DNA from 4 places in the Paenibacillus mesotrionivorans genome. Region 2 is predicted to be linked to each of the others. Evidence: riboswitches for the same ligand, from Rfam matches in the RefSeq annotation. Region 2 holds a riboswitch; each other region holds the start of a gene.
The links. A riboswitch is a leader RNA that binds a small molecule or an ion and turns the genes downstream of it on or off. The one in region 2 is predicted to bind cyclic di-AMP.
Positions count from the first base shown of each region.

Region 1: another riboswitch for cyclic di-AMP. It lies ahead of ACI1P1_RS27830 (ubiquitin-like domain-containing protein); the one in region 2 lies ahead of ACI1P1_RS25720 (C40 family peptidase).
Region 3: another riboswitch for cyclic di-AMP. It lies ahead of ACI1P1_RS03300 (HAD family hydrolase); the one in region 2 lies ahead of ACI1P1_RS25720 (C40 family peptidase).
Region 4: another riboswitch for cyclic di-AMP. It lies ahead of ACI1P1_RS06110 (APC family permease); the one in region 2 lies ahead of ACI1P1_RS25720 (C40 family peptidase).

Region 1 covers NZ_JBJURJ010000026.1:15,340-21,358, reverse strand. The annotation lists gene veg (biofilm formation stimulator Veg) at 131-406, opposite strand; gene yabG (sporulation peptidase YabG) at 616-1,473, opposite strand; gene rsmA (16S rRNA (adenine(1518)-N(6)/adenine(1519)-N(6))-dimethyltransferase RsmA) at 1,592-2,488, opposite strand; gene rnmV (ribonuclease M5) at 2,485-3,033, opposite strand; gene ACI1P1_RS27830 (ubiquitin-like domain-containing protein) at 3,151-4,293, opposite strand; cyclic di-AMP (ydaO/yuaA leader) riboswitch at 4,558-4,756, opposite strand; gene ACI1P1_RS27825 (ABC transporter ATP-binding protein) at 5,215-5,958, shown strand; gene ACI1P1_RS27820 (ABC transporter permease) at 5,955-6,019, shown strand, end outside.
Region 2 covers NZ_JBJURJ010000021.1:64,615-70,633, reverse strand. The annotation lists gene fabV (enoyl-ACP reductase FabV) at 1-955, opposite strand, end outside; gene ACI1P1_RS25720 (C40 family peptidase) at 1,145-1,630, opposite strand; cyclic di-AMP (ydaO/yuaA leader) riboswitch at 1,635-1,770, opposite strand; gene ACI1P1_RS25715 (hybrid sensor histidine kinase/response regulator) at 2,127-5,207, shown strand; gene ACI1P1_RS25710 (response regulator) at 5,211-6,019, shown strand, end outside.
Region 3 covers NZ_JBJURJ010000002.1:192,329-198,347, forward strand. The annotation lists gene ACI1P1_RS03290 (carbohydrate ABC transporter permease) at 1-429, shown strand, start outside; gene ACI1P1_RS03295 (CehA/McbA family metallohydrolase) at 441-1,913, shown strand; gene ACI1P1_RS03300 (HAD family hydrolase) at 1,998-2,732, opposite strand; cyclic di-AMP (ydaO/yuaA leader) riboswitch at 2,922-3,064, opposite strand; gene ACI1P1_RS03305 (cadherin-like beta sandwich domain-containing protein) at 3,294-6,019, opposite strand, start outside.
Region 4 covers NZ_JBJURJ010000003.1:357,425-363,443, reverse strand. The annotation lists gene ACI1P1_RS06130 (SpoIIE family protein phosphatase) at 1-960, shown strand, start outside; gene ACI1P1_RS06125 (ATP-binding protein) at 977-1,375, shown strand; gene ACI1P1_RS06120 (methyl-accepting chemotaxis protein) at 1,415-3,424, shown strand; gene ACI1P1_RS06115 (STAS domain-containing protein) at 3,426-3,710, shown strand; cyclic di-AMP (ydaO/yuaA leader) riboswitch at 3,889-4,073, shown strand; gene ACI1P1_RS06110 (APC family permease) at 4,278-6,019, shown strand, end outside.

The sequences.
Region 1 (6,019 bases), on a different contig from region 2:
TGGGTTTCATTCGTCTTTACCGGTAGGATGCGCAGACAGAGCCGGTTTTAGCCGCAGGTATTTGATGTTTATGAAACAAAAAAAGAAACTCCGGCAAAAATCACCGGAGGCTTGCGGCGGTCTCGCAGGGTTACCCCTGAATGTATGTAACCCGCATCTGGCCATCCTCATTGCAGACAGTCACTTCCACTGTCTCTGTCAGAATGTCCGCGTAGCTGTAGGAAACTCGTTTGAAGCTTTGCTGGTCCTGGTCCAGCTTGACAATAAATACAGAAGGGTAGGTTTCTTCAAGCACACCTGAACGTTCAATGGTTTTCCTCCGGCCGCCGTTGGCGCGGAGAGTAATCTTCTGTCCCACATGTGTTTCCATGGTACGTTTGATCTCCAAAAGCGCATTTTTAGCCATGGACTACTACCACCTCTTTCTACCCCATTATACCTCAGATTGTCCATCTTGTCAAATGAAGCCAAATATTATACCAGTGAAGAAAACCAGTTGTCAATGGTAATCCCCATAACCCGTTTTTAATATGTCCTGAACCCGTTTCCTTTATCCGTCTTTTCCAAAAAAAGAAAAACCGCCCTCCTGGTGACCAGGCGGACGGCATCGGACGTTCAGTATGTTTTAAAGCCCGGAATTCCCAGGCGGTAGCTGCCGCGGGTATCGATTCCTCCAAGCCCCTCCAAACCGCTCATGGTATGCTGGAGGATATCCGCCATCTGGACGGTATCCTTGATGGGGGTAAACGCCACCTTGGCAGCGATGTACAACGGATCCAATGCATGGATCAGCACCCGCCCCGGAGAGCTGGCATAATTGGCTCCGGCCTGCAGCAGTGCTTCAAAATGGGATTGGCAGGCTCCCGCAATAATAACCAGGGCATCCCGGTTGCGCTCATACTTCCGGGCCGTGCGGACCGCATTTACGAAGTTCTGGGAGTTTTTATAGCTGGACAGACTCTGCGTATCTTCATCCTTCACATCCTTGAGAATCCCGTCATGCCCGGTAATCACCACGATATCCGGATGCACCTGGGGCAGGAGCCGGGTCAAAACCTCCGCCATGTTCTGCTCCGGCACATAGATGCCTTCCGCCGGCACACGAAGATCCCCGTAGAGCCCCATGCTTTTGCGCAGATAATTGGGGTCCCCATCCAAGTGGAGCACCTTGCCCGGCACCTCGAAATGCCCGGAGGACTGGCGGCCGCTTCTTGCGGCGGGAGCCGCCTGCTTGACCGGCTGGGGCAGGCTTTTCGTCATCACGCTGCGCATTTCGGTGCACCGCTGCTGCATATCCTCCTCATGGCGGGCGATGCGGTTCTCGGGCGCAGGACTCAAGTCCGCGACGGACGCATCCGCCAGAAGCCGCACATCTACCCCCCGGAGCAGCGCAGTCTGATATGAAAAATCTTGAATTTTAAAAATGACGTCACCGCCATAGGATTTCCGTACCACCAGATCGCCTTGCTTCATTGCGCCTATCCCCTCCTCACGATGTATCGTATGGCAGGACTGGGCGTTTGGTGCGGTGCAAATCAGGAATTCAAGCAAAAACTCCCCCGCCGGGTGCCGGCAAGGGGAGTAAATGCGCTTAAACGCTGATTCCGGCCTCCTGGAGGGCTTCCGTAAGGCGCGCGAACTCTTCGAGGCTCAACGTCTCACCGCGGCGTATAGGATCGATTCCGGCCTTCTCCAGCGCTTGCTCCAGAAGATGCCGGGTTTCTTTCCCGAAGAACCGGGTTAAAAGATTATTAAAGATGGTTTTCCTCCGTTGGGTAAAGGAGGCCTGCACCACCTGAAAATACAGCTCTTCATCCGATACCTGGACAGGCGGAGCCTTGCGCAGCCGCAGCCGGATCACGGCGGAGTCCACGTTGGGCTGGGGGATGAAGACGGTGCGGGGAACAATGGCCACTACCTGGGGCTCGCAATAATACTGCACAGCGATGCTCAGGCTGCCGTAATCCTTGGTGCCGGGTTTGGCCGCCATCCGGTCCGCCACTTCCTTCTGGATCATCACCACGATGTTCTCCAGGGGGATATGCTCCTCCAAAAGTCGCATGACAATAGGCGTAGTCACATAATAGGGCAGGTTGGCCACCACGCTGACACCCTTCACATCCGCGAAGTAACGCTGGAACAAATCATCCAGATCCACCTTCAGAATATCCCCATGAACCACAGACGCATTGCCGTAGGCCGACAGCGTTTCCTCCAGAACAGGCAGCATCCGCTGGTCCAGCTCCACTGCCACCACACGTCCCGCACGTTTAGCCAATTGCTGGGTCAGAGCCCCCAGTCCGGGGCCGATTTCCAAGGCTCCCTTGGACTCGTCCAATTCAGCCGCATTCACGATATTGCCCAGGATATTGAGATCTACGAGAAAATTTTGGCCAAGGCTTTTCTTGGCAGTAATACCGTATCGGCCAAGGACATCCTTCGTTCTGGCCGGAGATGCCACATCCGCAGGGGAATGGGGTTTTGTCATTGGAAGCCCTCTTCACGAAAAAGCTTCAGCGCTTCTTCGAATTCTTTCCGTGTGATTTGAAACATCTGGCATCTTTTTAAGAATTGCTTACCGTTGGCATAGCCAATCCCGAGCAGGCGCCCCATCGCTTCCCGCCGGGCTGCCGCATCCGGATGAACCAAAAGTCCTGCGTCCATCAGATCATCCTGGGTGATTTCCGATTCGGCCGACTGATAGTCTGTTTTCAGGTTTTCCAGCGCCTTGCGGATCATCTCCGGGGTTGCGTTCTCAATGCCCACATCGCCGTTTTTGGTGGTTTCCTCCTGGCTCAGGAAAGCCTGCTTGCATCCCGGAAAGCGAGCGGTAATCAGCCGCCGCAGCCGTTCTCCTGCATGATCGGGATCGGTGAAGATAATAACACCCCTGCGCTTCAAGGCCAGACGGATCTTTTCGTAGACGGCCTGATTGATAGCGGAGCCGCCGGTTTCAATGGTCTCGGCCTCCACGGCACGCTTTATAGCCGCCGTATCGGATTTACCCTCCACCACAATAATTTCTTTTAGCATAGACGCAACTTTTCCCTTCGCCGCTTCGTCTTAATAAACAGGAAGAGAAGAGGCCGGCAGCCTCTTCTCGAAAGGTATCCACTTGGAACAAGCCCTAGCCGGACAGATCCAAACCCGTTAGTCGGTAACCGGCTTTTTCGGACCAATCACATACACCGTATAACCTCGCTTGGTGCCAAACTTGTTGGCATACGCATTGCTGTCGAAGTATACGTCGATCTTATTGCCCTTAATGGCGCTGCCTGTATCCTCGGCACGGCGGAAGCCGATGCCTTCGATATAGACCCACCAGCCCATGGGAATCACACTTTTGTCCACAGCAATGGTACGGCCCTCGGTTACAGTCGTGCCGCTGGAGGTCACACCGTATTGCGGGTGGTCCTCATCCTTGCCTGTGGAGGCCACGCCGGCAGAATATGCCGTCAAGGTCACATTGTTCAAGATCTTCTTATAGCCAAAGTTTACCCCGTTCTTGGTGACTTCATCCATATTGGGAGAGCTTGCGCTTAACACGGTTACCACCGGAGCCTTGGTGCCCACGGCTACCACCTTGCTGACGCTTTCGGCGGCAATCGTTTCGTCCACCTTGTTCTCCGCTACCAAAACGCCATCCTCGTAAACCTTTTCTGTTTTGATAACCTTGGTTCCTTCTACGCCGTCCTGAACAACCTCTTCCTTGCCCTTCAGCAGGTTGCTGTCATTCTGCTTCACCGTTTCGAAGGCAATCGGCTGCGACTGCTCAGCGATTTCCTTGGTGACGCGGACGATCTTGATTTCTTCCCCGGCGCCTAAGTTTTCCTCCAGTGCAGGAGTAATCTTATCCAGCGGGTCCGTGCCAATATTTAAATCCTCCAAAGCGCCTGCAACCGTCTTTCCGGTTGTATACAACGTTAAGGTCTTTCCATCGGCAGTCAATTGCACCGGCGAGGTGTGATTCAGCACAATGACGTCCCCATTCCGCAGCTTGGTATCCACAGGCAGGGAAATACGGTCATTCTCACCGTACGAAATTGCTTTTTCATCCAGTAGGTGTTTAAGAACATCTTGCCGCGTTACAACCACGGTTTCTTGTCCGTCCACCACTACGGATACGCTCTTGGTAGCCGTACCGTACAACAACATGAAAAACATGAAGGCTAAGGCGATCGAGAAAGCTGCTGCTATAATAATTCTGCGCCCGTTTTCATGCTCCCATCGCAATGCGAAGGCCATGCTGGATGATCGTTTTTCATGGGTTTCCTGAACAGGGATAGCGCCCACTTCAATCGGTCCTCCTTCATAGTCCGCCGTCTGGTATGATACAGGGTTCTTTTGACGTGACTATTGGTTTGATTATAACTTCATGCTTAAAAACCAATTCTCCTCGCATTCAAAGCAGGCTGCAGCCGGAATCTGGCTCCTCGCGCAGCACCTCCTTCGCGAATATGATGAGCGGTTGAATTATGAATATCACGGGGAACAACATAAATAGCCCCGTGAAGAGGTATCTTCTCGTGGCAAACTAAGCATAAAAATGCACGACAAGTATCCTCTCTTCAACGCTTACGAGGTTAGCTGACGGATTCGGACGAAAGAGTCGCCCTACCTCTCCGGGCTGCAAAGCAGCCGTCAAAAGGATTCACCCCAAAACCGTGCCGTCACTTCAAGGCCGTCCACAAAGCCATGAAGCTGTTCACATTCGGTTCCCCCGTTTTCCAAAATGGAAACTCAGCGAATTGGAAATTTGGCAAGCACTATTAAGTTATCATGTGTTGTATATTAATGCCTCAGGCTAAAGTTGTAAATAGCGAAAAGTCCATAAATCGGTTAAAATTAGCCATGTATGCGATTAAAAATGGTTTTTTTATCTCATTATCTCACTCGTTTTATCCATTATCTCTTTATTTCTTAATTTCAATGGCTTATGACGGCTTAATTATGAATTTTTTATTGCTTTCCTGAAAGAATTATCAAAAAATTTTGACATCGAAGGGCTAATTTCCCATCATATTTACAGTTTGTTTACCTCCCCTCATACCCTGTCCCACGCACTTTTTCCAGCACCAAATCCTTCCGTTTTGACCTCCCATTCCCTTCCTTTTCCACTATCTTGTCCCCGGTTTAATTGCATCGCCCGGAGCTTTTTCTATATAATAGCGGAAGAATACATAACGTAAGAAGCGGGTGAACGGTTTGGAACCGATGCTGCAGGTAAAAGGGCTGTACGGGGGATATTTCCCGCGCAAGCCTGTTCTGAAGGATGTGGATTTTGACGTATTTCCCGGTGAGATGGTGGGCATGATCGGACTTAACGGCGCCGGCAAAAGTACCACGATCAAGCATATTCTGGGGCTGCTCCAGCCCCAGAAGGGAGAAATCCGGGTCCGCGGGCGTACCCTGGCCGAGGCACCTTTGGAATATCGCTCGTCCTTTGCCTATGTGCCCGAGTCCCCGGAGTTGTATGAGGAGCTGACCATCAGCGAGCACCTGGAGCTGACGGCAAGAGCTTACGGACTGGAGCGGCCCTTGTATGCGCAGCGGTCCGCCACTTTGCTGGACACCTTCCATATGACGGCCAAAAAGGACAGCTTCTCCGCGCATCTGTCCAAAGGGATGAAGCAGAAGGTGATGATCATGAACGCCTTCCTGACGGAGCCGCCCCTCTATATTATAGATGAGCCGTTTCTGGGCCTGGACCCCCTTGGTATCCGCTCCCTGCTGGAGCTGATGGTGGAGATGCGGCAAAAGGGAGCCAGTTTCCTGATCAGCTCCCACATCTTGTCCACCATTGAGCGCTACTGCGACAAGTTCATTGTTCTCCATCAAGGGTGCATCGCCGCCAAAGGGACCCTTCCCGAGATTTTGAAAGCGGCGGGCCTGCCTGCGGGCAGTAGTCTGGACGATGCCTTCTGTGTGCTGGCCGCGTCGGGAGGCGCCGTCGGATGAGGGAGGATTTCGCGGATCTGTGGCGCAAAAGAGCGGCAGCTTTCTGGAAGGAGAGCTTCAT
Region 2 (6,019 bases):
CCCCGGCTCCGTAGATCCGCTCCATCATCCGGGCCATCTGTTCGATGCAGCCCTCATGGGTTCCCTGGGCCTTCATTTGTTTGTACAGAAGGGAGATGTACAGGGGAACCACGGGTATAGCCGAGCTGGCTTGGGTAACCAGCGCCTTATTTACGGAAACATAAGCACGCCCGCCATAAGGAGCAAGCTCCGCTGTGATTTGGCGCGCCGCCACCTCCAGATCCTCCTTGGCCCGTCCGATGGTTCCTTCCTTATAAATGGCGTGGGTGACCTCCGGTCCGATATAGGAATAGGCGAGTGTAATCACATTGTCGGCCACCAGGCCTTCTTGGGCCAGCAGCTGCATCCACAGGATCCAGTCCTCTCCGCCCATCACCTTGATGGTTTGCCGGATTTCCTCGTCGCTGGCAGGCTCCATCGTAACTTCATTGACCACGCCGTTCTGCACATTCACTGATTTGTTGGAGAACGATTGCCCGATGGGCTTCAGCACAGAGCCGTACACCTCTCCGGTGACAGGATCGGTTCTGCGGGGGGCGGCAACGCTGTAGACCACCATATCCACCTTGCCCAGCTTCTCCCGGATTAGACGGACAGCCTCTTCCTTAATGGCCTGGGAGAAGGCATCGCCGTTCAGGCTCTCCGCTACCAGGCCCGCTTCACGGGCAGCCTTCTCGAAGGCAGCCGTGTTGTACCAGCCTGCGGTGGCTGTGCGGTCGTCCGTTGCCGGGCGTTCGAAGAAAAGCCCGATGGTATCGGCGCCCATACCGAAGGCGGCGGCGATTCGTGACGCCAGGCCATAGCCGGTGGATGCTCCGATGACCAGCACTTTTTTGGCTCCTGTCACAGGCTTTCTGGCCTGTACGGCAGCGATTTGGCGCCGCACACTTTCGGCGCAGCCTTCCGGATGGGCGGTGGTGCAGATAAAGCCGCGTATTTTCGGTTTAATGATCATATGGCAGGAGTTCCTCCCTGAAATCATGTGGTATTCCTTGTTCTTCATCATATATGTTAACCGGAGGTTTTTCAAGACCAGGTACTAAAACGAGGTGTTTCATCTTCTGGCTTTGGGGGTAAAAAGAAAACAAACCCCGCCGGAGATGAATCACGGCAGGGTTTGCTAGAAGGTGTGAGGTAATCAACGTTACGCTGCGGGTTCAGAGGTCATCTGGGTATAGAGCTCTTCCCACAGCACGCGACGGGCCGAAACATAGCGTTTCTTGTAGTAGGATTCATCCAGGCTGCTCTTGGTTACGCCCTCATCACTGGCGGAATGGGCAAACATTCCGTCGCCGATGTAGACACCCACATGCGAAATGCCTTTACCGCTGGTGTTGAAGAACACCAAATCCCCGGGACGAAGGTCGGATTTAGGGATCCAGTAGCCTTCTTCATTCTGGGAAACGGAGCTGCGGGACAATTCAAAATTGAATTGGGCGAACAGGTACTGGGTGAAGCCCGAACAATCGAAACCCTTCGTGGAAGTTCCCCCGGATTTGTAAGGGGTTCCAATAAGGGCGTCGATCTGCTCGTTCAACGGGGTGGCAGCCGAGGCGGTGCCTGCCGAGAAACTGAGCAGCATGACGGCAGCGACGAGTGCGACAACAGACTTTTTAAAGAATGAAAACAACAGGTAAACCCCTTCCTGGTGCCTGCGAGGTTAGCTGGAGGGTTCGGTTGAAGGTTCCCTATGGTCCCTGTACATCGAGACCAATTCACCCAGAGTGGTTCCCCCGTTTCCCGTAAACGGGAATTCGGCATGTTATTTTTTCCAAGTCTAAGTATTCTCCCCGCAGAGTCAAATTCCTCCCCTTCTCTTTAAAAAAAGATAAGAATTTCTTCAGATGTTCCGGAAAGTTCATTGAATGGACAAAAGAACCAGGTATTTCCAACCAGTTCTTGTCGAACCTGCCGGAAAACCTCCGTTTACCTCTTCCTACAATACGCCAAACTTCCGGTTCACCTGATTATAGTCCTGTACTTGTGCTTTATGGATATGTCCCGTGTACTACTATCTATTTTGTGAAAGTCGAAAATTGTTAGATATTGCCCTTGTGAGTTTCTTGTGAGCTTGTTATCGTATGATATAATCGGACGGATTTTTTTATTTATAGAGGGGCGTCATCATGAAATCGGCGGGCAAATGGATTGGAATCACCTCAGTTACGGTGGCGTTTATGCTGCTGGTTACGTTGTTATATACAGGGTTAGTGGAGAACAATGGTGCACCTCCGGCGCAGCAGGGTGTTCTTGACCTGCGGGGAATTGGCCTTCCGGAGCGCGGGATGGCTCAGCTGAGCGGGGAATGGGAGTTTGTTCCGGACAAGCTGCTGGAGCCGGGAGACCCTATGCTGGGCCAGCCGGGGGAAACCATCTATCTGGAGACCCCCTGGACCTGGCGGGGTAAACATGAGAACGGCGGTGTCCATGCTAAGGGTTCGGGCACCTACCGGCTTAAGGTGCTGGTGCCTAATGAGGAGACCATCTACGGCATTAAAATTACCAACATCCGTATGGCCCATAAGCTCTATATTAACGGAAAGCTGGAGGGCGAAAGCGGAACCCCTGCTTATACGCGGGAGGAGCACCGTCCGGGAAATACGCCTTATACGGTGTTTTTTTCATCGGATCAAGGCGAAATTGAGATTGTGATTCAGGTTTCTAACCATGTGTTCTTTAATGGGGGAGTTGCCAGACCGATCTTGTTCGGGGCCCAAAAGGATGTGATCATTCAGACGGCGCTGAGTCTGGGCGGGGATCTGGCCTGCGTGATGATTTTCACGTTGGTGGGCATCCACCAGCTTCTGCAGTATCTGCCCCGGCGGGAGGACCGGAGCTACCTGTATTGCGGGCTGTTCTTGGTGCTGATCGCCATTGGGCAGACTATGCAGGACGAGAAAATTGCCCAGCGGCTGCTGCCTGAGATTCCCTTTGACTTCATCTATAAGCTTCTGGACATCACGATTATCCTTTCTGCTCTGGTAGCGGTGCTGCTCTTCAGCTCTCTGAACAGCAAGATGATGTCCAAACGGACACAAACCCTTCTGATCTTGCCACTGGTGATATGCGTTGCCACCATACCGGTTATTCCTTACCATGCTTTTAATGATATCAAGCTTTATGTGATGTTTTATCTGGCATTTGTGGAGTTTTATATGGTGCTGGGAATGGCCAGGCTGTATGCCCAGCGGCAGAAGGGAAGCTATGAAAGCAAGGAGCTGCTGCTGTTTATTGCGGCTGTGGCGTGTCTCTTGATTTATCTGGTGGCGGACTCGCTGGCGAAGGAAAGCATGATGTCCTCGGATTTTATCGGCAAGCTGGGAGCGCTCATCTTCACGATTCTGATGAACATTCTGCTGGCGTTCCGTTTTGCCCGTACCATGGAGGAAACCAAGAAGCTGACTGGCCAGCTGGAAGCATCCAATCAGGCCAAGGATGAGTTCCTGATTATGACCTCCCATGAAATCCGCACGCCGCTCAACGCCATTATGAATATTACCTCCCACCTTCTGGACGAGGGGGAGAAGGCACTCTCCCCCAAGCAGCAGCAGGACCTGTGGCTGGTAAAGGATATCTCCGTCAAGCTGTCGATGCTGATGCAGGACTTAATCGACGTTACACGGCTGCGTCACGGGGAGATGAAGATGCAGATTACCTCCGTTAACGTCCGGTCGGTGGCGAAGATGGTGCTGGACATTCTGCAGTTTGAGCTGGCCGGCAAAAAAGTCGTGCTGCAAAATGAAATCTCCGCTGCGCTTTGGGTGCAGGCAGATGAGAACCGCCTTCGTCAGGTGCTGTACAATCTGGTGCATAATGCCATCAAGTATACGGTAACGGGAAGTATCACGTTGAGCAGTACGGTAACGGGGGATGCAGCCTTGATCGCCGTAGAGGATACGGGGGCAGGGATTGCACCGGACAAACAGCGGAGGCTGCTGAAGAAAGAGGATCCCTTCGGTTATGATTTGCCCGCAGAAGGGTACTCCGGAATGGGAGTGGGTCTGTACATCTGCCGCAAGCTGGCTGAAGGGATGAATGGCTCCCTGGATATCGACTGGTCCGAGCCGGGCAAGGGCACCCGGATGATGATCGGCCTGCCGGTGGAGCAGGCTGCGGCTTCTTCCGCGGAGGACGGAAGCGGAGAGTTCCCGCGCCGCCATTCCAATGCCCTCCTGGAGCCATTGGAGGTTCTGGGGGAGTACAAAGAGACCATTCTGATCGTGGATGACGAACCCTCCAATATTTATACCTTACTGAATATTCTGCGCCGTTATCCCTACAATCTGCTCTCCGCCTTGTCCGCCAAGGAAGCCTTGGCTCAAATTGCCCGGCATCCGGACATTGATCTGATTATTCTGGATGTGATGATGCCCGAGATGTCCGGCATCGAGCTGTGCCGGATGCTCCGGGAGCAGCATTCGATCCTTTCGCTGCCCATTCTGTTCGCAACGGCCAAGGACCGTTCCCAGGATGTTGCGTTGGGCCTGGCTGCAGGCGCCAACGATTATGTGACCAAACCCTTCGAGGGGGAAACCATGCTGGCCCGGATCCAGACACTGCTGTCTATGAAATCCTCCTTCCAGGAGGCCATCCGCAATGAGCTGGCGTTCCATCAGGCGCAGATCAAGCCGCATTTTCTGTACAATGCGTTAAGCGGTGTCATCTCGTTCTGTTATACCGACGGGGAAAGGGCGGCTTATCTGCTCTCCCGTCTCAGCCAGTATCTGCGGTATATTCTGGATGTGGACAGCCATGAGCTGCTGGTGCCGTTAAGCCGGGAGCTGGAGCTGATCGAGGCCTATGTGGACATTGAGCGCGCCCGCTTCGACGACCGGTTCGAGTTTGTCAGCCATGTGGAAAAAGAGCTGGAGGAATTTCCGATCCCGTCCCTTTGCATCCAGCCCTTCGTGGAAAATGCCATCCGGCACGGCTTCTTCGACCAGGACGGCAGGGGGACCGTAAGCCTGACGGTGGAGAAGGATGAGGGAGGTGTGCGCGTAACCGTTGAGGACGACGGCACCGGCATCCCGCAGGAGGTTCTCGTCCGGATTACGGGAGCAGGCAGACCGGGCGACGGTGTCGGCATCGGGATTCTCAATATCCGGCGCCGCCTGGAATCCATTCCCGGCGCCTCCCTGCAGATTGCCTCCGAGCCGGGCAGGGGCACCAGGATCGTTATGCGGCTGCCGCGGGATGAGGAGGAATAAAACGTGGGAGAGGGGGAGAAGGGAATGTTCACGGTAGTCATTGTGGAGGATGAAAAGCCCATTCTGGAGCTGATGAAGGTGGTTGTGGGCCGCAACCCGCACTGCCGGATTATCGGCGCCTTCAACAATCCGCTGGAGGCATTGGAGAAGCTGCCGGAGCTTAAGCCGGACATCGCCTTCCTGGATGTGGAGATGCCCAAGCTATCCGGGATTGAGCTGGCCCAAAGGCTGAACGAATGCTGCGAGGGCACACGCATCGTCTTCACCACCGCGTATAAGGAATACGCCCTGGAGGCGTTCCGGGTATTTGCCTTCGATTATATATTGAAGCCGGTGATGACCAGCGCTATCGACCGGATTACCACCCGCCTGCTGAAGGAGGCCGACCGGACGGGAAGTCCGGGCGCATCAGCACCTCCCGAGCCTGTTCTTAAGGCCTCCATCCATTGCCTGGGCAGCTTCGAGGTGCGGAGTCCCGAGGGTGAATTGGTGCGCTGGCCTACCCGGAAAACGGAGGAGCTGTTCGCCTATCTGCTGTGCTGGCCCGATCAGGACATCAGCAAGTGGAAGCTGATGGATCTTCTGTGGCCCGAAATGAATGAGGAACGGGCCATTCACAATCTGCACAACACCGTGTACCGGCTGAAAAAGCTGATCAAGGAGCAGGACATTGGTATGGATGTGGTGAAAACCGGTGACGGCTATCTGCTGAAAACCCAGGATACCCGCTATGATCTGCTGGAGTTTCTGCAGGGTATATCCGGGTTGGGCCATAAGAAGCAGGCAGAGCCGGAGCGGCTGGAGGCATTGTT
Region 3 (6,019 bases), on a different contig from region 2:
GCGCTGGTCATTAACGGCATTTTGTCAGGCTTCAGCATTCTTCTGATGCGCAGCTTCTTCGGGGCGGTGCCGTGGGAGCTGGGGGAATCCGCCAGGCTTGACGGGGCCGGAGAGCTGCGCATATTCTTAACCTTATATGTCCCCTTGTCCGCGGCGGGGCTGGCAACCATCACCCTGTTCGAATTTGTGGGCAAATGGAACCATTTCACACCGGCCGTGCTGTTTCTGAGCGATCCGGCCAAATATACGCTGCAGGTGGCCCTGAAGGCGTTGATCATTGACACCTCCTCCACCTCCAGCAATTTTCTGATCACCAAAAATGTGCGAATGGCAGGCATTGTGATTGCCTTATTGCCGTTAGTTATCATTTATCCGTTTGTCCAGCGGTTCTTTGTGCAGGGAATCATCGCGGGGGCAACCAAGGAATAGGAGGCGGGCCCATGCGGCTGGAGCTTATCCGGGACATCATGTCCCATGAGGAAAAAACATATATCGAGGTGCCCTTTACGGTGCCGGAGCATGTGGAGCGCCTTTCGGTATCCATGAAGGTGGAGTATTTGGCGGGTGATGCTCCTCCGAAAATCCGCAGCGCACCAGACACAAACGTTGTCTCTCCGGCAACGGCGGCTAAACCCTCGGCCAACAGGTTTGGCATCCGCCTTCCCTCCCCCAAAACCACCATTGTGGATTTAGGTATCCGGGATTCCGCCGGGATGAGAGGGTGGAGCGGCGGCGCCCGCAGCTTCTTCGAAATCGGGCCGGAGGAGGCGACACCGGGTTATTTGCCGGGAGAGGTGACTGCAGGCGAATGGAAGGTCCTGCTGGGTGCTTACCGGATTCCCGCCGCCGGCTGCCGCGTCATTCTTGAGGTGCAGCTTGCCGAAGCGCCAGGCCGCTGGCTGAAGGGCGAGCTGCATGCCCATACCAACCATAGCGACGGGCACTATTCCCTGCCGGAGGCCATTAAGCTGGCGGAGCAGGCAGGACTGGATTTTCTCGCCTTAACGGACCACAATACCGCAAGTCAGAATCTGGCCCGCCACCGGCTAGAAACGGATCTGACCCTGATCCCGGCTATGGAGCTGACCACCCTCTCCGGGCATTGCAACCTCTATGGGCTGGAAGCTCCTATCAGCGATTTCCGTTCTCTTCACCCGGAGGATACGATCCAATTGTTGACCTCCGCTAAAGAACGCGGCGCTTATATTTCGCTGAATCATCCCCATTGCAGCAATTGCGGATGGACGTGGGGCTTTGATGTGCCCCATGACTGGGTGGAGGTTTGGAACGGCCCGTGGCGGGAGGATAACCTCAGGACGCTGGTGTGGTGGCAGGAGCAACTGGAAGCTGGACGGAGACTTACCGCTGTCGGCGGCAGCGATTTTCACCGGCCCCACCCGTATATCCGCCATGGATCTCCGTGCAATTGGATTTTTGCCCACGGGCGTTCGGTTGATGCCATACTCCGCGCAGTAGACCGCGGGCGGGTTACCCTGTCCCATTCCCCGGAGGGGCCGCGGTTGACCATCTCCATCGGGCAATGGGGAATGGGTGACGTGGTCCCTGCCGCTCTTGCAGAGGGGATGTGGCTGGATGTACAGGCTTCGGGCGGACTCCTCCGCGGCGATGTGCTGCGGGTTTACTCCGCCAATGGCTTGGAGGAGGAACGGATACTGGACGGCGGGGCTGGGGACGGCAATGGAGATGGAAATGGAGCATCCGATTGGATCAGAACCGGACCTGGCAAAGGATCCGGTGATGTGGCCGGCCTAGGCGGGAACAATGGCACCCTGCTGAAGCTGGTTTCCCATAACCGCCTGTTTTACCGGGCGGAGCTGTGGCGGTATGCGGAGGAAGCCGGCGGACTGTCGATGATTGCCATGACCAACCCGATCTACCTTTCAGCCCAATAGCATATGCTTCCGCAGGCCAAAAAGGCCGGTCCTGGATTCTTCACCAGAGCCGGCCTTTCATATGGCTTTTTTCATCATTCCGCTTCAGCTGACCTCCGCTTCCTGTTCCACGGGCATAACCCGGTTCCATAATACTGCGGGCTCACAGACCACAGCCTTGGCGGCATGAAGCCTGTCTAAGAGCTCCGGAAGTTCCAGCTGATCCAGAGAAGCCAGCCGCTCATGGCAGGGGCCGAACTTCATCACAGCGGTTGTGGCGTTGGGGACAACAACCGTGTACAAACCGGCTTGCATGGCTGCCTCCGCTCCTGCCGGAGAGTCCTCGATGGCCGCCGTCTGCCGGGGTCGTACCCCCAGCATCCGCAAGGCTTGCTGGTACAGCTCCGGGTCCGGAGCCACCCGGGTGGCGTCATCCACGGTCCGGATACAGTCAAAATAAGAGGCAATCCCCCACTTCTGGAGGTGGGGATCGATCTCCCGCCGCGGTGCGGCGGACACCAGGCCGATCTTAAGACCCATGGCTTTGGCGCGCACCAGGGCATCCATTACCCCTGGCCGGAGCTCTTCTTGTTCCGTGAGTTCGGCACACCGGCTGCGGATCGACTCCCGGAAGGCATTCAACTGCACCGGGAGTTGCATCCGGCCAAGTAAATCCTCGTAAGGGTTGAAGCTTTGGAAGCCTGTGCCGATGCACTGCGCATACAAGGACCAGTCCAGCTCCGCACCCTGCTCGCGGTAAGCTTCCAGGAAGCTTTCGTAACGGGGGGTTTCCGTATCCAGAACAGTCCCTCCAAAGTTAAATATGACCGCTTTGATCATCGTCTCTCCTCCCTTCCTGCTTCAATTGATTCACACCTTCGCATCAACAGGCCTGCCTCCGGCATGATGGGGGAGCGGGATAGATCCGTCAGGAACAAACATGGTAAGCCAGCTGGAATTCGGGCATTGGAAAAACAACAAAAAGAGCCCTTCAAACAAGGGCCCGACTCTACTTGTATAAGCAAAGTAATGACCCATCTCCATGCTGACGAGGTTAGCTGACGGACTCGGGCAGATGGCATCCCTACACGCAATAACTGCATGATTCGCCCCAAAAGAATGGTTCCCCCGCTTTCCGGTATGTTACCCCGGAAATTAAGCGTAGTTTTATGCTACTTCAAAAAAACTGAAAAGTCAAATATTTTATTGCCTGGATTGCCGCGGATCCCGGTGGGCGGATTGTACTCGGTTTTTCATATACGATTGGTCACTTGGGCCTCTGTTCAGCCATTTGTACTCGGTTTTTCATATACGATTGGTCGTTAGAGCCTCAACCCGGCCAATTGCATGTAAAACCGCGCCAACACTAGCTGGCGCGGTTCTCATCATCCTTATGAGAGTTTACTTGTTGTACAGCCTGTAGAGGATAACCGCGGCTTCTGCTCTGGTTGTGTTTCCAGTCGGATTGACTTTGTTATCGCCGCCTTCGATCAGCCCTTCCTTAATCATGGCCGCTACGCTGCTCACCGCATAGGAAGCCACCTCGGACTTGTCGGCGAATTTCTCCAGATCCGCTGCTGCCCCCTGCTGATTCAGCTTCTTCTCCAGCTTCAAGGCTCTTTCTGTCAATACCATCATGTCCTGCCGGGTGATCTTGATATCGCTGCCGAATTTGTCGTTGTCAATGCCGTTCGTAATGCCTAGCGCTTTGGCAATGGCAACCTCTTGATAATAATAAGCATTTTCCTGAACATCGCTGAAATTGCCGTTTGTCTTTGCAGTCAATCCAAGTGCCCGAACAAGGGAATACAGGAAGTCCGCCCTGGTGATATCGGCTGCCGGATGGAATACACTCCCCTCTGTCTTGAGAATATCCTTGGACGCAAGCACTTCGACCGCACTCTTAGCCCATGCCACCGTCCCGAGATCTGTGAATGTCTTGGACACGTATGCTACCGCGTAGCCGTTGAAATGAGTGGTTTTGAAGGTTACCATACCAGTTTTGGAGTCGTAGCGTCCGCTCGGTATTGTAGTCACATTTCCGTTTCCGTCCATGCTCCAAACCACAATCATTTCCGGATTCTTCAATTCATCCGCAGTTGGCTTGTAAGGCACGGATACAGTTACAGGTGCGCTTGGGTTGCTCCAGGCCGTCTCTTTTCCGTCCACCGCAAGGGTAAGCTGTATGACCGGTCTATCGCCAAGGGCAGCCTTCACTTCCGGCGCGAGCTTGGACTTGTCGCCTTTGCCAATTTTCAGTGCCACTTCCTTGCCGCTGCTTGCCGTTGTGCCGGCCAGCAGGTTACCAGGGATGACAACCTTGCCCAACTCCGTGGACAGCGTGAGCTTGTGTTCCTTGGTTCCACTTATCAGCGCCGCAGCAGGCAACCCTACGGCGTAGGCATTCACTCCTTGGGCTGCAGGGATCTCCAATGTCACATTCTTCGCCAGGAACTCCTTTACTTTTTCCAAATCAGGTGCCGCAACAGATACGATTCCATTCTCCACAGTCGTCTTCACAGTTACCTTCTGCCCTGAAACAACCGAAGCGGCAGGCGTAGGTGTTGGTGAAGACGATGTTTCACTGTCGGAAGAGGAAGGAGAATCTGTTTTGCCGTTTGTTACTTTTATGGTGTATATCTTTACCGTACCGTCCTCAGCGGTTACCTCTACCTTAACATCCGTTGCTGCACCCGGTGTCAGAGATATGGTGCCGGAGGCTGTGCTACTGGGGACAACCGTGCCGTCCATTTTAATGGTTGCCTTGTTATCTGCGGCTGTGGCAGTCACCTTCACGCCCGTCGAATCCTGCAGGGAAACACTATACTGGATGGTTGCTGCGGCAAATGCCGGATCAAGTGTCCCAGCGCTCAGCGTCAACCCGCTGAGATTCGCGTTAGAGGATTTTACCGGTGCGGGCGTTTTGGTGTTGGTCACCTTGATCGTATAAATCTTCTCCGTACTCCCGTTCTGCGCAGTGACTTTGACTGTAATCAAGGTCTCACCTGCCGGTGTGTCTATGACGGCGGAGGCCGTTCCGCTTTCCACTGCCGTACCGTTTATCTTTATGGTTGCCTTGCTGTTTTTTGCCTCCGGTGTTACTTGAATGCTGGCAGCATCCTTCAATGCTACCTCATACTCGGTGGTCGCCGCATCGAATGCCGGATCAAGTGTGCCCGCACTCAGTGTCAAGCCGCTGAGATCCGCAATTGTATTAGCGGGTGTATAGATTCCAAGATCGCCAAGATCAATCCCATAGCTGTTCTGGAGCTTCCCGTATTCACCCTCGAAGAAGCTATCCAGGTAGGAATGCCCCTGAATGAACCGGTCCGGGTCCATGGCGCCATAGTAACCGGCATTGGCATTGTTCTGACCGTCAAACAGCACATAGCTTCCTTGCCACCCTGAACCGGCTACGCCCCAACTGATGATATGGTCGATATACGGGGCGAATTTGGTGAACAGTTTGTACAATAACGCGTACTCATAACCAAGGGCGTCAGACTGTTTGACATTAAGCACTGCGGGAGCAGTGGCGCCGCCGCCGGGAGCGTCCGTCGGAATCTTAAGGTCAAGCTCGGAGTAGGAAATGCCGGACAGAAGGCCCCGGTCAACGAGAGAGGCATAGAGGGCCATAGCATATTGGTTATCGCTGGCAAGAGTTTTTCCAACCGCATCATGCCCCTGGATACCGATGTCTTCGATAAGAGGCCTTCCGTCATACAGCGGATCGGAGAGCCATGCGGTGTTCAGTTCGAGAACCATGTTGTATACGGTTCTCGCTTTGCTGCGGGACGCCAGCCCGTAATCGTTGTAGGTCAGCTTCGGAGGAGTGTCAACGATATAAGCGTCAATGCTGCCGTCCGTGTCATGCCCATCGAGCTTCATATACTCGGGAAGGTTCTCGTAGTTGGCTTTGTAAGCCGCCGCCATCCGGGCATTGGGGGCCGCAATGTGGGCATTTTTGAAGAGCAGGTAAATGTAATGGTCCTTGACATCGCCATCAATCCGGTTATCTGACATGGCAGCAAGCCAGTTGGTGTGTTTAAGGCTGTTTCTCCAGTTGTTTGCATCCGTAGGAATGAGCTCGCTGTGGCGGCTTTCGTGAACCTCTTCATTAAGCACGT
Region 4 (6,019 bases), on a different contig from region 2:
TGTCCCGATGCGATTATTGTCTTCCGGGAGGACATGGTGCTGTTCGCCAATAAACAATCGGAGGTGCTGTTTGGCCTGGACCGGGAGCAGATGGTAGGCTGCAGCCTGCAGAGCTTCTTTCATCGGGGGTTTCTCAAAAGCAAGGAAAATAAAGTTCTGAACTATCTGGACCAGTCCACAGAGAATATGCGGGTGGAGATCAAGGCGGTGCTGAACGACGGGCGGGCTGCCGATCTGGACATTGTCTGCGCTCCCGTAAGCTTCGCCGGAGTCAGCGCTACCCAGCTGCTGCTGCGGGATGTGACCGACAGCAAGAAGGAAATTAAGCGTGCGGTGCAGCTCCAGGAGCGCCGGCTGGCTGCGGATTTCCCCCTGCCGGAACGGGCGGGCTTCCAGAAGCTCTATGTCCCTGCCGGAACCCTAAGCGGCGATTTTTATTTTTTTCACCGGATCAGTTCGGACAAGGTCATTGGCATCATCGGCGATGTAACCGGCAAGGGGTTAACGGCGGCGTTGAATATCTCCGCCATGCGCCTGCTATTCTTCGACAGCGTGCAGGAGCATGCCCATCCCCAGGAGGTCCTGCGGGATTTGAATCTCAAAATTGTCCGGCATCTGGACGAGGACTATATAGCGGTCTGCTGCTTCCTGCTTGACTTTGAAGAAGGGCTGCTGACTGCAGCGGCGGCGGGCATCAACGAATTTGACCACTGCAGGGCGGACGGGCAATGGACCAGGCTGCAGGTGAAGGGTGCCCCCGTCGGAATGTTTGAGAACAGCAGATTTGATTCTGTACAGATTCCCTTTTCCTCCGGTGACCGGTTTTGTTTTTACACGGACGGTTTGGAGCTGCTTGAAGGCGGGGAGACTGCGTATTGGGAATATGAAGCGCTGAAGCGCTCGACACAGGACTCCATCCTGCAGGATGACTGCACATGGCTGGAGTTGACAATCAGGTGAAGGCAGGGAGATACGGATGGAAGTTTGTGTAAAAGAAGTGGTTTTATTCGGTTTGGATCACCATCAGGGCCTGATCGACGGGATTATCCGTGACCTGGGTCCCGAAGTGGAGCAGGTGGCCTTTGATGTGAAGCTGATTCTGGCCGAAGCCGTGACCAACGCTTATTTTCACGGAAACAGCGAGGATTGCACCAAACCCATCTATATCCGCTATTCCTTGGACGGCTCCCATCTGAATCTGCAGGTGGAGGACACGGGGGGAAAGTCGGGTTACCGGGACATTCCGCTGGATATTGACGAAAGCCGGCTATTGGATGAAGGAGGCAGAGGTTTGTATCTGATCCGCAGTTTCTCCGATCATGTGGAGATGGTGGACAATACGATTAACATTGTGAAAATCCTGGAATGCCAATAGACCCAATTTGAATGTCCCGTGGAGATGGAGGAGAACGAAATGAAGTTGAGTTTACGTGTCAAAATAAGTACGCTCTTGTTCCTGCTGATCTGTATCCCGCTGGTCTTGTCCGGTACCCTGTCCTATAACCTGTCGTCTGATGCCCTCCAGTCCACGATAGAGGAGCAGCTGGCGGCCACTACCGCTTCCACCTCCAAGGAGGTGGAGGGCAGGCTGACGCAGGTCCACCAAAGCCTCCAGATTGCCGCGCGCAATACGGCGCTGTCCCAATTGCCTCTGAAGCCCGCGGATGCCCCGCTGAAGACAGAGGCGTATCAATATCTGGTCAACGTGCACAAGGACAACGGCGGACTCACCGAGCTGCTGGCTGTTGCGGATGCACAAGGCAAGGCCATTGTAACCAGTTCCTCGGCAGCGCCGGATTTGAATGTGTCTGACCGTGATTATTTCAAGCAGGCTCTGGGCGGCACTGCAGTCACCAGCGAGGTGCTGATTTCCAAGGACAGCAACCAGCCTGTCGTTGTCATCGCCCTGCCGTTGTCCAGCGGAGGGAAAACCTCTGGTGTGCTTCTGGCCACCGTTTCCTTCCCGGCCCTTACGGGAGCCGTAGCCGACGTCAAAATCGGTGAAAGCGGGTACGCCTACATGGTGGATAAAACCGGTCTTTTGGTGTCCCATCCCATCAAAGACAAGGTGCTGAAGGAGAATGCTGCTGACAATGGTTTTCCCGAGCTGAATAATCTGGTGAAGGATGTCCTGGCCGGCAAGAAAAAAGCCGGATTTTACACCTTTGAAGGCATTTATAAATATGTTGTATTCCAGCCAGCCGGCAATTGGATTGTCGCCACTACGGCCAATTACGACGACTACATGGCGCCTGCCTTCAGCATCCGCAACGATACCATCGTCATTACCCTGGTGTGTATCCTGGCCGCTCTGCTTCTCGGGTATCTCATGAGCGAAATGGGTGTCATCCGGCCAATCCGGAAGCTCCAGAAGGCTATGGCGCAGGCAGGGGACGGGGATCTGACGGCCCATACGTCCATCCGCTCCAAGGATGAGTTCCAGGAGCTGAGCGAATCCTTCAACCTGATGATCCACAAGCAGGATCTGATGATCCGCAAAATCCGCGATGGCTCCGAATTGCTGATGAATATGTCCCAGGAAATGGCCGCCTCCTCGGAGGAAATCAACGCCTCCATCGAGGAGATCAGCGCCAACATGCAGGAGATTGCAGCAGGGGCGGAGAACAATAACGATTCTGTTGTTAATGCGTCGCAGGTGCTGGTGCAGCTGTCCAGTCTGGTGCAGCTGGCCCTGAACAAAGCCTCTACTGCCAGCGAAAATGCGGACATCTCCGACAAAGCCGCCCAGGACGGCCGCGTACGCGTCCAGGAAACGGTGAAAGCCATGGAGACCATCAGCATTAGCACCGGCGAAACCGAAGCCATTCTGGCCTCCCTGAATACCCAATCCGCCACCGTGACGGAAATTGTGGCTGTAATTAACGCCATCGCCCAGCAGACCAATCTGCTTGCGCTTAATGCCGCGATCGAAGCCGCCCGTGCCGGGGAAAACGGCAGAGGCTTTGCAGTGGTGGCCGGAGAGGTCCGCAAGCTGTCCGAGGAATCCAACAAACGGGCCAATGAAATATCGGAGCTGGTGGAACGGATGGTGGATCAGATCGGCAAAGCCGTGGGTGCTATGAAGGGAGCCTCCTCCGCGGTTACCCAAGGCGTGGACATTGTCCAGGAAACGGACCGGGCCTTCATGCATATTATTGACACTGTTCAGGTGATCACCCATAATGTGAAGGAAATTGAAGAGATTACCCGGGACGAGGTGGCCACCTCCGACCAGATTATCGGCCTTATTGATTCCATGGGAAGCATATCCGAGCAAACCGCGTCCAATAGCGAAAGTGTGTCCAGCGCCATCGAAGAGCAGTCCTCCACGGTCAGCAACCTTGCTTCGTCCGCGCAAGAGATCAGTGCGATGGCCAATGAGCTGGAGGGTATGGTTGAGAATATCAAATTAAGAGGTGACTAACATGCAGCAGGAAAAGGTCATACGTATTCCTCCCACCTTCTCCATTGAGGAAGCGTCCCTGTTCAGAGAGAGTATGCGGGAATATGTGAGCAACGGGACAACACATTTTCTTCTGGATTTCAGCGATTGCCGGTTTATTGACAGTACGGGGTTAGGGGTAATTGTCAGTGCCTACAAGAAGTGCGTAGAGGCCGGCGGCAAGATCAGACTGCAGGCTTTGGCGCCGAATGTGCTGAAGGTGTTTCAACTGACCCGTCTGAACAACGTATTCGAAATTCTTCCTTAACGATAAACGGAGATACAGCCAGAACAATGAAGAGAATGGCTGAATTAGGGGACAGAAATCGCTTCCAACCACACCGGTAAGCGAAATCTGGCCCCTTTCCCTTTGAATCCGAACCTTTACAAGGAAGGCCGAAACGAGTAACATACGTTCTGTAACTGAGGAATCACAAATGGATGTTCCTGGTGTATCGCTGAAGTCCCGCGGCTGGCGGGATACGGGGGAACCAACTGTTCTTATGAGGGCTTAACGGCCTGACGGGAACAACGGGGTGAATCCTGTGCGGGCTTGTCCAGACGTACGGGTAGGGCGACTCTTGCCGTCCGAATCCGGCAGCTAACCTCGCAAGCGTTGATAAGGGGAAGGGGGCTCTTGGTGCGTCGGCACTACGGAGAACGGCTCTTCGTGGTGTTTTTTTGCTGTCTGAAAATGGAAGGAACTTTGGACAGCGGAAGAGGATATGATGCGGCGGTAGAACAAATTCTAACCAAGATGAATGGTTCACTTCCTGATTTCCCGTTTACAAACAGCTTATTGATACCTATTAAACAGCACAGGCGGGGAAAAACGATGTTATTGCGCTTAAAACGGTTTTTGATCGGCAGACCTATGAAATCCCATGAGCTGGGAGACGAAAAGCTCAGCAAGCTGAAGGCACTGGCTATCCTGTCCTCGGATGCCTTATCTTCGGTAGCGTACGGTACGGAGCAAATACTGATCGTGCTGATTACGCTGGGCTTTGCGGCCTTATGGTATTCCATCCCGATATCCATTGCGGTACTGGCTCTGCTTACGATACTGGTGCTGTCCTACCGGCAGACCATATTCTCTTATCCCACCGGCGGCGGCGCTTATATTGTGGCCAAGGATAACCTGGGCGTCCGGACCGGCCTGGTAGCAGGCGGATCGCTTCTGGTGGACTATATCCTGACGGTGGCGGTAAGCACCTCTGCGGCTACCGATGCGGTGACCTCGGCGTTCCCGAATCTGCATCCGTACCGGATTGAAATTGCGTTGGTGATGATATTATTCCTTACGATTATGAACCTGCGCGGCATTACGGAGTCCGCCCAGGTGTTAGCCTACCCCGTGTACCTGTTTGTTGCGGGTATTTTCCTGATGATTATTGTAGGCCTCTTCCGGGTGGCTACAGGGGATGTGCAGGCCACTCCTGCGGAGTTTGGTCTGGATGTTTCCGGCATCTCCCTGTTCCTGCTGCTGAAGGCCTTCAGCTCCGGCTGCTCGGCCCTTACCGGGGTAGAGGCAGTATCCAATGCCATCCCCAGCTTCAAGGCTCCTTCCGAGAAGAATGCGGCGTCCACACTGGCGCTGATGGGGATTATCCTCGGCTCCATGTTCCTGGGGATCAGCTTGCTGGCTTATTTCTACGGCATCTCTCCCATGAAGGATGTCACGGTGGTTTCACAGATTGCCGAAGCGGCATTCGGACGGGGACCGATCTACTTCTTCATTCAGGGCACCACTGCCCTGATCCTGTTCCTGGCAGCCAATACCGCTTATGCTGCGTTTCCGCTGCTGGCTTTTATGCTGGCCAAGGATAAGTTCATGCCTCACGCTTTTATGATCCGCGGCGACCGGCTGGGTTTCTCCAACGGCATTATCGTGCTGGGCCTCCTGGCAGGGGTTCTTGCCATTGTTTCCAACGGGTACACGGAGAACCTGATCCCCCTCTACGCTATCGGGGTGTTCATTCCCTTTACGCTTTCGCAGCTGGGAATGATGCGCAGATGGTACCGGTTAAAGCCTCAGGGCTGGCTAATCCGGTTCTTGGTTAACGGAGTCGGCATGGTGACCACACTGTCGATAACACTGATTTTCTTGTTCACCAAGTTCAGCCAGGTGTGGATGGTGTTTATCTTCCTGCCGGTGGTGTACGTTATGTTCCAGCAGATTCACCGCCACTACATGGCAGTTGCGGATGAGCTGCGGATTGATCTGGCTACCGACAAGCCGGAAGCCAAGGGCAACACAATTGTCATTCCGGTGGCGGGCATTACACGGGTGGTCATGAATACCATCAGCTATGCCAAGTCCATGACTGACAATGTGATAGCGGTATACATTGGCTTTGACGATGAGGATATCGAGAAGATGGAAAAGAAGTGGGAGGAATGGGATTGCGGCGTGCGTCTTATCGTGCTGCGTTCCCGCTATAGAAGCATCATAAAACCCCTGGTGAAATTCATCGAAACGGTGGAATGGAAAAACTCGGAGACGGGGCACATCACCATCTTGATCCCGCAGTTTATTCCTAAACACTGGTGGCAGAATATCCTGCATAATCAAACCAG